2 linked regions of the Occultella kanbiaonis genome follow. The protein of the gene in region 2 interacts with the protein of the main gene of each other region in a pairwise test. Links are inferred from orthologs where the notes say so. Each region holds a gene or a part of one and is shown on either strand. Other genes may lie near its edges. The genes, in order: ndk and GKS42_RS21105.

Region 1 (7,727 bases), 2.6 Mb from region 2 along the record:
CCTCGGCCTCGGTCTCGGTGATGATCGCCAGGATCCGGTCCCGGGACGCGGCCGTGATGACCGGGCCCATCTCGGAGTCCTCGCTCGTCGAGGGCCCGACCACCACGGCCTCGCCCTTCTCGGCGATCGCCTTGATCAGCGGCCCGGTCTCCTCCTCGGTGCCGACGGCGACGACGGCGGAGATCGCCATGCACCGTTGCCCGGCGGACCCGTAGCCGGCCGCGACGAGATGGTCGGCGGCCTCGTCGATGTCGGCGTCCGGCATCACGACGGCGTGGTTCTTGGCGCCGCCGAGGGCCTGCACCCGCTTGCCGTGCGCGGAGCCGCGCTCGTAGACGTGCTTGGCGATCGGGGTGGAGCCCACGAACGACACCGCCTCGATACCGGGGTGCGCGAGGATCGCGTCCACCAGAGCCGGCCCGCCCTGCAGGACCGAGAACACGCCGTCGGGCAGTCCCGCCGCGGCCCAGAGCTCGGCCAGCTTCAGCGACGCACTCGGGTCCCGTTCGGACGGCTTCAGGATGAACGAGTTCCCGGCCGCGATCGCGATCGGGGCCATCCACAGCGGCACCATGGCCGGAAAGTTGAACGGCGTGATCCCGGCACACACCCCGAGCGGCTCCCGGTAGGCGTAGGTGTCCACCCCGGTGGAGAGCTGGTCGGCGTAGGAGCCCTGGAGCAGCTGCGGCAGCCCACAGGCGAACTCGATGATCTCCAGCCCGCGGGTGATCTCCCCCGCGGCGTCCGGGCGGGTCTTGCCGTGCTCGCGGGAGATGATCTCCTCGATCTCCGCGCGGCGGCTCGCAACCTGCTCCCGGAACGCGAACAGCACCCCGGCCCGCTTGGTGAGCGACGTCTGGGACCACTGGTCGAACGCCGCCTGCGCCGCGGCGACGGCCTCGTCCAGCTCGGCCTGACCGGCCGCGGGGATCACGGCGATCACCCGGCCGGTGGCGGGATCGGTGACGTCGATGGGATCGCCGCCGGTGCTACGCCGCTGGCCGTTGATCACGTGCTCCACAGTGGGTGCGCTCATGGGGTCCTCCTCGTTGGGGTACCCCCCAGTTCTACCTCCGCACGCGCACTACGTCACCCCCATTGACGTGGTCGTTCCGGGCGGGTACTCGCCCCGCCGGTCCCGCGCGAGCGGCCGGCACCGTCGGCGTGGTAGTGAGTCCCTATGACGGCGCTGAGTCCCGAGGAATGCAGGAGTCGACTCGAGGCGGCACCGCACGCGTACCTCGCCACGGCGGACGCGGTCGGCGTGCCCCACCTCGTGCCGGTGGTGCACGCTCTGATGGGCGACGCCGTCGTGCATGCCGTGGACCACAAGCCCAAGCGCTCCCGGGCGCTGCGCCGGCTCGCGAACATCGCGGCCAACCCGACGGTTGGTCTCCTCGCCGATCACTACGAAGCGGACTGGAGCCGGCTCTGGTGGGTGCGCGCGGATGCGCGTGCGCGCGTGGTCACGTCCGGGCCGGAGTACGACGCCGCCCTCGAGGCGCTGGTGGCCCGCCACCCGCAGTACGCCGCCCACCCGCCCGCCGGGCCGGCCGTGATCGCGAAGGTCATCCGATGGTCCGGCTGGGTCGCGACCGGCTGATCGCGCGCTCCCGGTGACGCGTCGTTGCGGAGGGGACGAGATGCGCCGGTCATGCTCGGATCACCCGCGGGCCCAGGCGTGCGTACCGGGCGGTGCGGTGCGCGGGGACCTCGGTGCCCGTGACCAGGGCCTCGAACTCGTGGACGTCGGCGAATCGGACGAAGGCGGTCATGCCGAACTTCGCGTGGGTGCCGATGAAGATCCGGCGTGCCGAGGCAGCCATCGCGGCCGTCTTCACGGCGGCCACGGCCGGATCGGTGGTGGTCAAGCCACGTTCGGGCGAGATCCCGCCGGCGCTCATGAAGGCGACGTCGATGCGGAGCCGTTCGAGGAGGGAGTCGCGACCGTGCTCGACCGTGCTGAACGCGGATCCGCGCACCCGGCCGCCGACGAGGAGCACCTCGACTCCCGGTCGCTCCGCGACCGCCATCGCGGTCGGCAGGGAACTCGTCACGACCGTGACCGGCCGCTCCGACGTCAGCCGCTGCGCGACGAGACTCGGCAGGTACCCGTCGTCGATGTAGACCGTCTGCGCAGGTCCGACCAAGGCGGCCGCCGCATCGGCGATGCGCCGTTTCTCCTCGACGTTGCGGGACTTGCGCACCTCGTACTTCGCCTCGAGCCGGCCACTCTCGACGGGGAACGCGGCCCCGTAGGTCCGGCGGACCAGTCCGGACCGCTCCATCGCCAGCAGATCGCGTCGCAGGGTCTCCTGGGTGACGCCGAGCCGGGCCGCGGTGGGACCCACGTCGAGGCGACCCTCCCGCCGAACGAGCGCGAGGAGCTCGGTCCGGCGCCGCTGCACCGCCGACGCCCTTCCGGCGACCTCGGGTGCCGCGGACGCAGAGTCGCTCATGTCGGTCCACCCTCCGGGAGCAGTGGCGCGGCCCAGCCACGCAGGTGTCCGAGGGCCTGCGTGAGCGGCGGGAGTGCCGGGTGCCAGGTGCGCTCCCACTCGAGGCTGACCGGCCCGTCGTAACCGATCCCGTCGAGCGCGTCGGCGAGTTCCTGGACCGGGAACCGACCGGTCCCCAGGTCCACCGGTCTCGGATCGGCCCGGTCGGCCACGTCCTTGACCTGCACGTGAGTGAGCCAGGGGCGCAACAATGCCGCACTTCGAGCCGGATCCTCCCGTGCCGACCAGGTGTGCGCGGTGTCCCAGATGACGCCCACCCGGTCGGCGATCGACTGCGGCAGCCGATCGAGCAGGGCCCGCACCGAGGCTCCGGTCGAGTGGGAGTCGTGCGTCTCGATGAGCACCAGCGGACCGGTGGCGGCGGTGCCCAGCACACGGCCGAGCCGCTCGACGGCGAGACGGTCACCTTCGGCAGCCGACGCGTGCTCCGGACGCTTCACGAAGACGCGAACGCCTGCTGCACCGACGGCGTCGGCGAGATCGAGAAGATGACGGAGCTCGCCGTCGACCGCGGTCGGGTCCTGCCCGGAGGCCAGGGCGACGTAGGAGTTCAGCGCGAGCACCGTCAGTCCTGCGGCCCGGAGCCGCTCGCCCAGCCCCCGCGCCGTCACCACGCCGGAGGCGAGCGTGAGGACCTCGCCCGGCGCCACCCGAAGTTCCAGGCCGACCGCGCCGGCGAGTCCCGCACGCGAGATCACCGTCGAGACGTCCATCCCTGGCTCACCCAGGGTCGAGTACGCCAGGCTCCGGTTCATGCGAGACGGTCGTACGTCAGGTCCGTGACCTCGAAGACCAACGGCGCACCCGCCACGAACCGGTCGATCTCGTCGACCACCACATCGCCCTGCATCGCCCGCGAATGGGTGGTCAAGGCGCCGATGTGTGGTGTCAGCAGGACGTTCGGCAGCGTCCACAAGGGGTCGTCGGCCGGCAACGGCTCGACGTCGTAGACGTCGAGAGCCGCACTCAGTCGACCGCTGCGCAACTCCGAGAGCAGCGCCCCGCTGTCCAGGACCGCCGACCGGGCCGTGTTGACGAGGATGCCGCCGTTCGGGATCAGCGAGAGCCGCTGCGCCGTCAGCATCCCGCGGGTCTCGTCGGTGACCGGAGCGTGCAGAGCAACGACCGCACAGGACCGGAGCAACTCGTCGAGGTCACAGAGCTGAACGCCCATCTCCTCCGCGTCCCGCCGGGTCAGGTAGGGGTCGGTGACGACCACCTCGGCGCCCAGCCCGGTCAGGTGCTCGATGTAGGCGCGGCCGACCCTGCTTGCTCCGATCACGCCGATCCGGGTGCCCGCGATCGTGCGGCCAAGGCCGAATCCCGACGCGCCGGCCCAGTCGCCCCGCTGCATCCGTCGATCGACCTGGGCGAGGTTCCGCATCAGGGACAGCGTCATGTACAGGGCGAGCTCGGCCACCGAGACGGCCATCCCCGAGGCCGCCTGGCTGACCCGGACGCCGTCCGTCAGCAGCGTCCTGGGAACGACCTTGCGGATCGTGCCCGCACTGTGCGCGATCATCCGAAGACGGTTCTCCGGCTGCAACCGGTCCGGGAACCGTGCCGACCCCCACCCGGTGACGACGATGTCGTACTCCAGGCGCCGCTCGGCCACCAGCCTGCGATCGGGTGCGAACACCTCGCCGAACTCGGCCAGCCTGGCCATCCGCGCCGGACCGAACAGGTCACGCCGCAGGTCCGGCAACAGGTCGATCAGGATGGTCGGGTTGGGCGGGTTGGTCAAGGCTCCCCCTGCGGTCCGTGAAGGTGTCGTGTCACAGGAGGGCGTCGTCACCCGTCCCTGGAAGCAGGCTACGGACGCGGCATCGGGCGGGGCAATGTCCGATCGTGGCCTCACGCCGGCCCGGTTCGTGTGCGTTTTGAGGCGCCTGTCCCGAGGCCGTGAGCGGTCAGCGACCCGGGAACCAGAGGCCGATCTCGCGCTCGGCGGACTCCACGGAGTCGGAGCCGTGCACCAGGTTCTGCTGCACCTTCAGGCCCCAGTCGCGACCGAGGTCGCCGCGGATGGTGCCCGGCAGCGCCGCGGTGGGGTCGGTCGCCCCGGCGAGCGCGCGGAAACCCTCGATCACGCGGTTGCCCTCGGCGATCGCGGCGAGCACCGGGCCGGAGCCCATGAACTCCACGAGCGGGGCGTAGAACGGCTTGCCCTCGTGCTCGGCGTAGTGGGCGGCAAGGAGGTCGTCGTCGGCGGTCCGGAGTTCGACGGAGGTGAGCGTGTACCCCTTCGCCTCCACCCGCCGGAGGATCTCGCCGACGAGACCGCGCCGGACGCCGTCGGGCTTGATCAGGATGAGGGTGCGCTCGGTGCTGGTCGTCATGGCACTCACAGTAGTGGCGTCAGGATGCAGCGGCGGCCTGCTCGGCGCGCAGCCGCTCGAGGCGTTCGGCGTCGATCTTCCCGCCGAGCCATACGCCCGTGACCCAGATGGCGGCGAACACGATGCCGATCACGAGCATCATCGGGACCAGGATGCCGCTCAGCAGGAGCAGCGCCTGGACGACGTACCCGGCGATCAGCCCGATCGGGTACTTCTGCAGGTAGGCCGCCACGATGCAGACCAGCATGCCTGCGCCACCGACCGCCCAGGCCACCCCGGGCTCGGAGAGCTGCAGCCCGAACGCGACCAGGGTGGCGAAGAAGACCACGAACACCTCGAGGGTGAGCACGGTCAGGCAGAAGATCAGCCGCGCCGAACGCTGCGGTCGCCGAGCGGGTGGTGTCGCGGTGCCGGATCCGGTGGCCGCGGGCGCCACGTGGACACCGTCGACGGCGGACGCGGCCCGGTCGTCGGGGCTCGGCACGGGGGCGGGGGGCATGGTCACCACCCCAGGCTAGTCCGGCTCACCGGCTGCGAGAGCCCGCGTCCTCGGTCTCGTCGACCGAACCGCCGGGCCCATGCTCGCCGGACCTGCGGTCGCCGGCTCTGTGCTTCGCGGGCCCGTGCTCATGGGCCGGTTCGTCCGCCCCCGAATCCTCGTCGGACTCGGCGACGTGGTGACCGTGCCAGTGCCCGTGGTTGTGCGGCGGACCCTCGACCACTGCCTCGCCGCGGGCGACCATGCCGGCGGTGTCGGACAGCTTCACCTCGCGCAAGAACAGGGTGAGCACGAACCCGAACGCGAGCAGGGGCACGAACGCCCAGAACGACGGTGCCAGCGACTCGGCGTAGCTGTTCACGACGAGTTCCTTCAGGGCGTCGGGCAGCTGGTTCACGACCCCGGGCGTGAGCGTCTCGATACCGAGCCCGTCCGCGGGCAGCTCGTCGGGTGGGATCGTGGCGAGTCCTTCGGTGAGGTTGTCCACGAGGCGGGTCGTGAAGATCGTGCTGAACAGCGCAGCGCCGACGGCGGCGCCGATCTCCCGGAAGAAGTTGTTGGCGCTGGTGGCCGTCCCGATCTCATGCGGGTCCACGGAGTTCTGCACCGCGAGCACGATCGTCTGCATCACCAGGCCGAGCCCGGCGCCGAGCGTGAAGATCATCGCCCCGAACAGGACCATCGACATGTCCCCGGTGATCCGGGTCAACCAGATCAGGCCGAGGGTCGCGATCGCCATGCCGGTGATCGGGAACATCCGGTACCGGCCGATCTTCGTGATCGCGAGACCGGATCCGATCGCGGTGACCATGACGCCGACCATCATCGGCAGCAGCAGGAACCCGGACTCGGTGACCCCGGCGCCGGTGGACATCTGCAGGAACGTGGGCAGGAAGCCGAGGGCGGCGAACATGCCGGCCCCGATGATGAGCCCGACCGCCGTGGAGATCGAGAACGTACGGTTCTTGAACAGGTGCATCGGCAGCAGCGGGTCGGCGACCCGGTTCTCGACGATCACGAACAGCACCGCCGAGACGACGGTGCCGATCACGAGGCCGAGCAGGAGCGGGTCGCTCCAGTCGTAGCCCCGCGAGCCGCTCCAGCTCTCCCAGCTGGTGGCCAGCACCAGCCCGGACGTGGCCAGCACCATGAACACGATGCCGCCGACGTCGATCCGGCGACCGGACCGGTGGCTCGGCAGCTTCAGCGTGAACCAGCCGATCGCGAACGCGACGATCCCGATCGGGATGTTGATCCAGAAGCACCAGCGCCAGTCCGCGTTCTCGGTGAAGAGGCCGCCGAGGAGCGGGCCGATCACGGCCGAGATGCCGAACAGCGCACCCATCGGACCCATGTACTTGCCGCGGTCCCTGGCCGGGACGATGTCCGCGATGATCGCCTGCGAGAGGATCATCAGGCCACCACCGCCGAGGCCCTGGACGCCCCGCCAGATCACCAGCTGGTTGAAGTCCTGGGCGAACCCGGCGCCCGCCGAGGCGATCGTGAACAGCGCGATGGCGACGAGGAAGGGCCAGCGCCGGCCCCAGATGTCACCGAACTTCCCGTACAGCGGCATCACCACCGCGAGCGACAGGATGTAGATCGTGACGAGCCAGCCCTGGTGCTCGACGCCGCTCAGCTCGCCGACGATCGTCGGCATCGCGGTGCCGATGATCGACTGGTCCAGCGAGGACATGAACATCCCGGCCATCAACGCACCGAAGATGAGCCAGACCATCCGTTGGTTCAGGACGATCTTCGGCTTGTCATCGGTCAACGTAGGGGCGTGTGCCATGGATTCCTCGACGTTCGGTTCTCGTGCGGCGCCGGCGGGCAGGGCGCACCGATCAGATCAATAGTGCGCGATGCCGACGGCCGGCGGGTCGTCCGACATGGGGAAATGTGTCCCAGCCGAGTCAGACCAGGGGTGGACGACCGGCGGTTCCGGCGTCAGTACAAGGGAGCGGGCGGCTGTGGCGTTCGCCACAGCCGCCCGTCACCTCCGCCCGACCTGCCCGGCTCACTCCTCGCCGAAGCCGGCCTCCACGTCCGCCACGATCGCCTCCAGGGCCTGCGCGGCCTGCGGACCGGTGGCCCGCAGGTGCAGCTCGGCACCGCCGGTCAGGCCGAGACCCATCAGGGCCAGCACGCTGGCCGCGTCCACCCCGTTCAGGGTCACTTCGGCGTCGAAGTCCGCCGCCTTGCGGGCCAGGGTGGCCGCGGGCCGGGCATGCAGCCCGAGCCGGTTGCGCAGCACCACGGAGCGCTCGACGGCGTCCGTGGCCGCCGCGGCGACGTCGCCCGCGCTGCCCGCCCCGACCGTGGCCGAGTCGCCGAACGAGTCGATCGCGGTGCGGGCGGCGGCGCCGA
Region 2 (7,833 bases):
AAGCGAGGGTCTCGTCGGGGCCGTCGGTGTTCACCCACAGGGCTCGCAGCAGCCCGGCCACCCGCAGCCTCGACTGGCGGCAGAACGCGTCCGCCAGGGCCTGCGGGGAGCCGGGCCCGGCCCCGCCGCCGTGCCGTGAGGCGTGCGCGCACACGGCCGTCATCGCGAACAGTTCCGCCCCGATGTCGACGATCCGCGCGAGGAAGCCCTGCTTGTGCTCGAGGCCACCCTGCCAGCGGGCCATCCCGTAGAACGTCGACCGGGCCAGCCGCCGCGACGTGCGCTCCACGAACCGCAGGTTCCCGGCGAGCGGGCCGAGGTCGGCGTAGGAGGTGGGGGAGTCCCCAGGGCCGACGAGCAGGCGCGGCAACCAGCCGGCGTAGAAGCCGGCCGCCGCCTTGGCCGCCTCGGCCTTGGCCGACAGGTCCGCGTCCGGGTCGATGAGCCGGCCGGCCACGGACAGGTGCGCGTCCACGGCCTCCCGGGCGATCAGCAGGTGCATGATCTCGCTGGAGCCCTCGAAGATCCGGTTGATCCGCAGGTCCCGCAGCACCTGCTCGGCGGGCACCGCCCGTTCGCCGCGGGCGGCAAGGGACGCGGACGTCTCGTACCCGCGCCCGCCCCGGATCTGCACGAGCCGGTCCGCGACCTGCCAGGCCATCTCGGAGCACCAGAGCTTGGCGAGCGCGGCCTCGATCCGGATGTCGGCGCCGCCGGAGTCGGAGAGCTCGCCGGCGATCTCGACCATCGCCTCCTCGGCGTAGGTGGTCGCGGCCATGAACGCGAGCTGGTGGGCGATGGCCGGGTGCCGGCCGACCGGCCGGCCCCACTGCACCCGCTCGAGCGCCCACTCGCGGGCGATCTTGAGCGACCACTTGCTCGCCGCGACGCACAACGCCGGGATGGACAGCCGCCCCGTGTTCAGCGTGGTGAGCGCGATCTTCAGGCCCTGACCCTCACGGCCGATCACCGCGCCGGCGGGCACCCGCACCTGGTGGAACCGGGTCAATCCGTTCTCGAGCCCCTTCAGTCCCATGAACGTGTTCCGGCGCTCGACGGTGATGCCCGGGGCGTCCGCCTCCACCACGAACGCCGTGATCCCGCCCTTGCCGTCGGCGTGCGGGGCGACCCTCGCCATCACCACCAGCAGTTCGGCGAGGACGCCGTTCGTCGTCCACAGCTTCACACCGTCGAGCAGGTAGTCGCCCTCGGGAGTGCGGGTGGCGGCGGTCTGCAGCCGGGCCGGGTCCGACCCGACATCCGGTTCCGTGAGCAGGAACGCGGAGATCGCCCCCTCGGCGCACCGGCGCAGGTACTGCTCCTTCTGCTCGGGGTTGCCGAACTGCTTCACCGGCTCGGGCACCCCGATGGACTGGTGCGCCGAGATCAGTGCGCCCAGGCTCGGGTGCACGGTCCCGAGCAGCATCAGCGCCCGGTTGTAGTGCACCTGGCTGAGCCCGAGCCCGCCGTAGCGGGTCGGGATCTTGATGCCGAACACGCCGAGCCCGGTCAGTCCGGCAAGGTCCTCGTCGGAGATCCGGTCCTCGGTCTCGATCCGCTGACCGTCCAGATGCTCTCGCAGGTGGGCGTCCAGATCGGCCAGGAACTGATCGCCACGGGCCTCGCGTTCGGGGTCCTCGGGCGGCCGCGGCCAGATCCGGTCCGGGCGGAACTGGCCGAGGTAGAGATCCTTGGCGAACGACTCCATGGTCCACTCGCTCGGCCGGGCCTGCTCGGCCACGGCCCTGGCCTCGCGCTCGGTGACTACCGGTTGGTCCGTCATGATCGCCTCCCTGCGAACACCTACCTGGCTCCAGTCTCCACCGGTTCGACCGCGTCCGCCGGTTTTCGGCAGCGGCGGCCGCTGCCGGGACCGGCGAGCTAGCGGGAGGGGGCAGCCACCGCGGCGCGGTCGGCCGGGCGGGCGGAGGGTGCCGGCCATGTCGGCGGTCGCGGATAACGTCCGCAGCACCACCGATCGATAGGAGACAGCATGGGACTGCCGGAGACCGAACGTCAGGAGTTCCTGGCCCAGCCCCACATCGGCGCGCTCGCCGTGGGCGCCGGTCCGGACCGCGGACCGCTCGTGGTGCCGGTCTGGTACGGCTACGAGCCCGGCGGGTCGCTGTGGGTGGTGACCCCCGCGGACTCGGTCAAGACACGCCTGATCGAGGCCGCCGGGCGGTTCTCGCTGCTGGCCGAACAGTCCGCGCCGCGGGTGCGGTACGTGAGCGTGGAGGGCCCGGTCACCGAGTCCAGGGAGGCGACCGAAGACGAACACCTCGCGATCGCACGCCGCTACCTGGGCGACGGCGCGGCCGCGTACGTCGAGATGGCGGCAGGGTTCGGGGTGCCGCTCCTGGTCCGGATCGAACCGCAGCTCTGGTACTCCGCAGACCTCGGTCCGAGCTGACGACGGCGGGGTGCTGGGTCGCACGGTGACGTCGCCGGCCGCAGGCGTGAGGTGGTCGACGCGGAGGTCGACGCCGGCGGGAGGTGGCCTCAGCGGCTCCGGTTGCGCGGGTGGTTGCGCGCGGTGCGTTCGTTGCCGTGCTTGTAGTTCCCGGTCACCCGGGCCATCAGTTCCTGGGGATCGCCGAACTCGACCTCTCGCAGGAACTCGGCGGCCCGACCACCGCGCAGGGTCGTGGCGTGGTGGCCGTGGTGGGTGATCCGCACCTCGGCACCCACCTCGCGGTAGGAGAACCCGTCCGGGCGGTTGCTGCTCACCGGGGCACCGTGGTGTCGCTGGGGCCGGGTGCTTCCGGAGGCGGCACCTGCTCGCTGACGGCGTCCGACGGCGTCGCCGCGGACGTGGCGGGTGGCAGCGGCGCCACCCGTGGTCGTTTGGGCACCCGGGCGTCCCCGGAGGAACGGCCCCGTAGGCGGCGGGTCGCCCACGGGTAGACGTCGCGGACGAACCACTCCGCGTCTGAACGGAACCGCTGCCCGGTCGGGACCGGCGCGAGGCGAGCCAACGGATCGGCCCAGGCTGCGTCGTCGGGCGTGAGACCGAGCGCCACCAGCGCCGCCTGCGCGACCCGCTGGTGACCGTCGGTGGTGAGGTGGATGCGGTCCTGTGCCCACATCCGCCAGTCCTGGATGGCCCGCAGGCCCCACACGTCGACCACGTACGCGTCGTGCCGGCGGGCGATCGACCAGATGTGCGCGTTGAACGTGGCGACCCGGCCGCGGATGGCGCGAAGCACCCCGGCCTGCCGGGTGTCGGTCCCGGTTGCGAGGAGCACGTCGACCCCGGCCCGCCGGATCGTGTGCACGGCGTCCTCGAGGATCGCAGCCATCCGGTCCGGGTCGGAACCGGGCCGGAGCAGGTCGTTGCCGCCGCCGACGAGGGAGATCAGGTCGGGCTCGGCGTCGAGAGCGACCGGGAGCTGCTCGGCGATGATGGGCTCGAGGAGCCGCCCGCGGATGGCCAGGTTCGCGTACTCCAGCGGGGCCAGGCCGGCGTCGACCCGGCGTGCGGACAGCGAGCCGGCGAGCTGGTCGGCCCAACCGCGGACCTGGGCGGGGTTGTCCGGGTCCGGATCCCACAGGCCCTCGGTCATGGAGTCGCCGCAGGCGACGTACCGGGACCAGCGGGCGGGATCGGAGACCGGATGCAGCACGGGGTTCACCACTCCTTCCTACTCCGGTCACCGCGGTCCTGGCTATGAGAATCCACGATGCCGCGTCGGGGCTGGAGGGGCGGCGTCAGGGTTTGGCGGGCGGCGTCAGGGCTGGAGGGACCAGTCCACGGGCGGCCCGCCCTGCTCCACGAGCAGGGCGTTGGCGCGGCTGAACGGACGCGACCCGAAGAACCCACGGGAGGCGGACAGGGGGCTCGGGTGCGCGCTCGCGACGATCGGCGTTCGCCCGAGCAGCGGGGTCAGGGAGCGGGCGTCGTTGCCCCACAGGATCGCCACCAACGGAGTGCCGCGGGCCACGAGCGCGCGGATCGCGGCGTCGGTGACCGCCTCCCAGCCCTTGCCCCGGTGGGACGCCGGTTCACCCGGGCGGACCGTCAGGCTCCGGTTCAGCAGCAGGACCCCGGCATCCGCCCACGGGGACAGGTCGCCGTTGGCCGGGGTCGGCAGACCGAGGTCGGTGCCGAGCTCGCGGTAGATGTTCTGCAGCGACCGCGGCACCGGTCGCACCTCGGGGGCCACGGAGAAGGACAGGCCCATGGCGTGACCAGGGGTGGGGTAGGGATCCTGCCCGACGATCAGCACCCTCACATCGGCCAGCGGGTTCGTGAACGCCCGCAGCACGTGCTCCCCGGCCGGCAGGTAGCCGCGCCCGGCGGCCACCTCACCCCGCAGGAACTCGCCCATCGCGTGCACCTGCGGCTCCACCTCGGCCAGGGCCGTGGCCCAGCCCGGGTCGATCAGATCCGTGAGCGGGCGCGGGCCGCCCTCCTTGACGCTGTTCACCCGTCCACCTTGGCAGATCGACGGCCGTGAGCAACCGTCCACGGCGCTGATCCATGTACAGGGCATGACCAGCGCGACGAGTGTGACGACGCGCACGGAGCGACACCGATCGGGCCGATCGCGTACCACAGCGGGTCCGGCGCGGCAGGAATGACACGCGTGTCGTTTGCCCCTACTATGAACCACCACGGGTCGCCGCAGGATGGGGCGGTCCACGACGGAACCGGGAACGAGGAGGCACGATGTCGGCAGCGCGGGTGTTGTCCACGCAGAGTTCGGACGCAGCAACACTGAGTGAACGCGACGCCGAGATCCTCGCCTTCGAGCGGCAGTGGTGGAAGTACGCCGGGGCGAAGGAGACCGCCATCCGCGAGCTCTTCGACATGTCCGCGACCCGGTACTACCAGGTCCTGAACGCCCTGATCGACGACCCCACGGCGCTCGCGGCCGAGCCGATGCTCGTCAAGCGGCTGCGCCGGATGCGCAGCACCCGCCAGCGCGAGCGTTCGGCACGCCGCCTCGGCAATGAACTCTGAGCCTGTCCGAACCGTTAACCTTCCGGTGTGAGTAACAGGGACTATCCGCATTCCGAGGACGAGTTCGACGCCCTCGGCGCGGATCGGACCCCGCAGGGCGTGCACCGCGCGCAGCAGTCGCGCTGGCGAGCGTTCCTGCCGTTCATCCTGGTGATCATCCTCGCCCCCACGCTCGCGTTCGGGGCCGTGCGCCTGCTCTCCGGCGGGTTCGGCGGCGGGGACGACCCCACCGGAGCACCGACCACCACGGCCGACGCGGGCGAGCCGACCCCGACGGACGGCACCACCGAGGAGCCTCCGGTCACCGAGGAGCCCACCGTGGACCCGACCACGGACGAGCCGGCGGACCTCGACCGGGCCCTGTCCGTGTACGTCCTCAACGGCGCCGGCATCTCCGGCCTGGCCGGTGAGGCCGCCGAAGTCCTCACCCAGGATGGCTGGACGACCGTCACGCCGGACAACTACTCGCGCGAGCTGCCCACCGCGTCGGCGGTCTTCTACACCAGCGCGGACATGGCCGAGGAGGCTGCGGCCGTCGGCGAGCTGCTCGCCGTCACCGATCTCATCGAGGACTCCTCGGCGGCCTCGAACGGCATCGTCGTGGTGCTGCGGGACGACGCCTTCCGGAACTGACGCCCCACCCGAGGCGGACCGACCTGGAGGTGGCGAGTTCCGCCGTCGGGCTCAGGGAGCGTTGCCCTCGAGCTCGGCGACGGTGAGGATCACCACGGCCGCGGACCACATCAGCGGCGCGACGCCGGCGGGGGAGCCGTCCGGACCCACCTTCTCGGGGATCGCCCCGAGCGGGGTGCGGTGCTGCGTGATCCACGTCAGCCATCCGTCGGCACGGGCGGTCTCACCGTTCGCGGCGGCGGACCAGGCGTACAGGCTGGTCTGCGGTGTCCAGGAGATGGAGGTCTCCGGCCACGACCCACCCGGCGCGAGGCCGCCGGCGGGCCTGTTCATCTCGGCGATCGAGGACTCCCAGGCCGCGGCCGCCCCCGGCAGCGCCTCGGGCTGGAACGGCGGCAGCACGAACGCGGTGGCCGCGTCCCGTGGGGACCGTCCGGCGTAGCGGCCATACCCGGTCTGCCCGAAGTTCGCCACGACCGCCTGTTCGAGCCGGTCGGCATCGGCACCCACGGCGGCGGCGTCGGAGTCGCGGCCGAGCCAGGAGTGCAGCCGCGCGGACGCCTCGAGGCCGGCCAGGACCGGGGCCGCGGTGCCGAGGGTCAGGGTGCTCTCGCGGTGCTCCCAGTAGTCCGCCGACGGCGCGGGCAGGGACCGCGGGTTCGCCACCTGGGCCCGCAGATAGCCCGTGGACCGCTCGATCATCGGCGCGAACGTCGCCAGGAGCTCGTCCCGCTCGGCGCCCGGCCCCAGCACGTCCGCCGCGTATGCGAGAGCCCAGAGCACCCAGCCGGTGCCGTCGGTCTGCAGGCCCCGGGCATCGGGCGGTCCGGACCCGTCCGGCAGGTAGCGCGCCTCGAAGCTGCCGTCCGGGTGCTGCACGCCGTCCAGGAACGTGAACACCTCGACGGCGTCCTCGTGGTGGCCGGTCACGGTGAGCGCGGCCGCCACGAACGACGCGTCGCGTGGCCAGACGTAACGCCATTTGCTCGAGAAGCCGGCGACGGCGGCGCCACCCTCGAGCGTCAGCGTGTGCAGGTCGAGAAGGGCGTCCGTGACGAGTTCCTCGTGCGGGCCACCGACGCCCGGCACGGTCCCCGCGTCGAGCCACGTCCTGGTCGCCTCGGCCAGCGCCTCGGCGGCTTCGCGGTCGGCATCGCTCGCGTCCGGGCCAGGGTCGATGACCCGCGTGCCGGGCAGGTACCGGGCATCGGAGTCCGTGGGGATCGTCGTCACCGATCCGTCGGCCTGGACGCCGATCCCGAGCGTGTACAGGCCCACCTCGTCCACGCGGCCGCGATCGCGCACGGCTGCGGCCGCACCGACGAGAGCCACCACGGCGACCACGGCGGCGAGCGTCCAGAATCTGCGACGGCGGGAACTCATTGCGGTCGATCCTAGGTCAGGCGGGCCCGGACGCGGGCCCCCTCACGGGTAGGCAACAATGGCAGCATGAGGGCACAGACGGACGCCGTGGTGATCGGCTCCGGACCGAACGGGCTCGCCGCCGCCGTCACCCTGGCGCGGGCCGGTCTCGAGGTCACCGTGTTCGAGGCGGAGAAGACCGTCGGCGGCGGCGCCCGCACCCTCGATCTCGGGCTCGCCCCCGGGGTGGTCCACGACATCTGTTCCGCCGTGCATCCGCTCGCGCTGGCCAGCCCGTTCTTCGCCGAGTTCGACCTCGCGGCCCGCGGGGTGGACCTGCGGGTCCCCGAGGTCGCCTACGCCCAACCGATGCCCGAAGGGCCGGCGGGTATCGCGTACCGTTCGCTCGGGCGTACGGCGGCGGAACTGGGGCCCGACGGCGCAGCCTGGTTCGACCTGTTCGGTCCCCTCGTCGAGAACTCGGCCATGCTCACCGAGCTCGCGCTCGGCGACCGCCGGAGCCTGCCGGCCGGTCTGCTCACGCCCACAGGGCTGCGGGCGGCCGTCGGCGCGGCCGCCCGCCTGTTCGAGCAGGGCACGCGAGCCTGGTCGGCTCGGTTCCGGGGCGACGTCGCCCCCGCGCTGTTCACCGGGGTGGCCGCCCACTCGATCAGCACGCAGCCCTCGCTCGCCGGCGCCGGCACCGCGATCATGCTCGCCACCCACGCGCATGCGGCCGGCTGGCCGATCCCCGTCGGTGGGTCCGGGGCCATCATCGGCGCGCTCAGGACTGACCTCGAGGCGCACGGTGGGGTGATCCGGACCGGCCACCGGGTCCGCACCTGGCGGGAGCTGCCGCGGGCACGCGCCTA

The links.
Region 1: the proteins of GKS42_RS21105 (region 2) and ndk interact in binary tests that used the Escherichia coli proteins (3 or more experiments, as listed by UniProt). The link is inferred for Occultella kanbiaonis from one-to-one orthologs.

Annotation. Positions count from the first base shown.
Region 1 is NZ_CP046175.1:1,953,718-1,961,444, reverse strand. The notes cover bases 3,145-5,906. They hold ndk (nucleoside-diphosphate kinase), read right to left. Parts: upstream 4,859-5,906; coding sequence 4,430-4,858; downstream 3,145-4,429. Other genes in these bases: GKS42_RS08980 (MDR family MFS transporter), read right to left, coding at 5,383-5,906; GKS42_RS08985 (DUF4233 domain-containing protein), read right to left, coding at 4,878-5,357; GKS42_RS08995 (hydroxyacid dehydrogenase), read right to left, coding at 3,271-4,263; GKS42_RS09000 (sugar phosphate isomerase/epimerase family protein), read right to left, coding at 3,145-3,274. In the rest of the region: GKS42_RS09015 (CoA-acylating methylmalonate-semialdehyde dehydrogenase), read right to left, coding at 1-1,036; GKS42_RS09010 (TIGR03668 family PPOX class F420-dependent oxidoreductase), read left to right, coding at 1,181-1,603; GKS42_RS09005 (DeoR/GlpR family DNA-binding transcription regulator), read right to left, coding at 1,653-2,459; more of GKS42_RS09000, read right to left, coding at 2,456-3,144; more of GKS42_RS08980, read right to left, coding at 5,907-7,152; dihydroxyacetone kinase phosphoryl donor subunit DhaM, read right to left, coding at 7,378-7,727. UniProt on the Escherichia coli protein: Major role in the synthesis of nucleoside triphosphates other than ATP. The ATP gamma phosphate is transferred to the NDP beta phosphate via a ping-pong mechanism, using a phosphorylated active-site intermediate.
Region 2 is NZ_CP046175.1:4,582,923-4,590,755, reverse strand. What follows is about bases 2,582-5,449. They hold GKS42_RS21105 (uracil-DNA glycosylase), read right to left. Parts: upstream 4,431-5,449; coding sequence 3,732-4,430; downstream 2,582-3,731. Other genes in these bases: GKS42_RS21095 (LytR C-terminal domain-containing protein), read left to right, coding at 4,994-5,449; GKS42_RS21100 (DUF3263 domain-containing protein), read left to right, coding at 4,673-4,966; GKS42_RS21110 (SGNH/GDSL hydrolase family protein), read right to left, coding at 2,727-3,635; GKS42_RS21115 (hypothetical protein), read right to left, coding at 2,582-2,730. Also shown: GKS42_RS21125 (acyl-CoA dehydrogenase family protein), read right to left, coding at 1-1,783; GKS42_RS21120 (pyridoxamine 5'-phosphate oxidase family protein), read left to right, coding at 1,994-2,413; more of GKS42_RS21115, read right to left, coding at 2,503-2,581; more of GKS42_RS21095, read left to right, coding at 5,450-5,599; GKS42_RS21090 (glycoside hydrolase family 15 protein), read right to left, coding at 5,651-6,982; GKS42_RS21085 (phytoene desaturase family protein), read left to right, coding at 7,049-7,833. UniProt on the Escherichia coli protein: Excises uracil residues from the DNA which can arise as a result of misincorporation of dUMP residues by DNA polymerase or due to deamination of cytosine.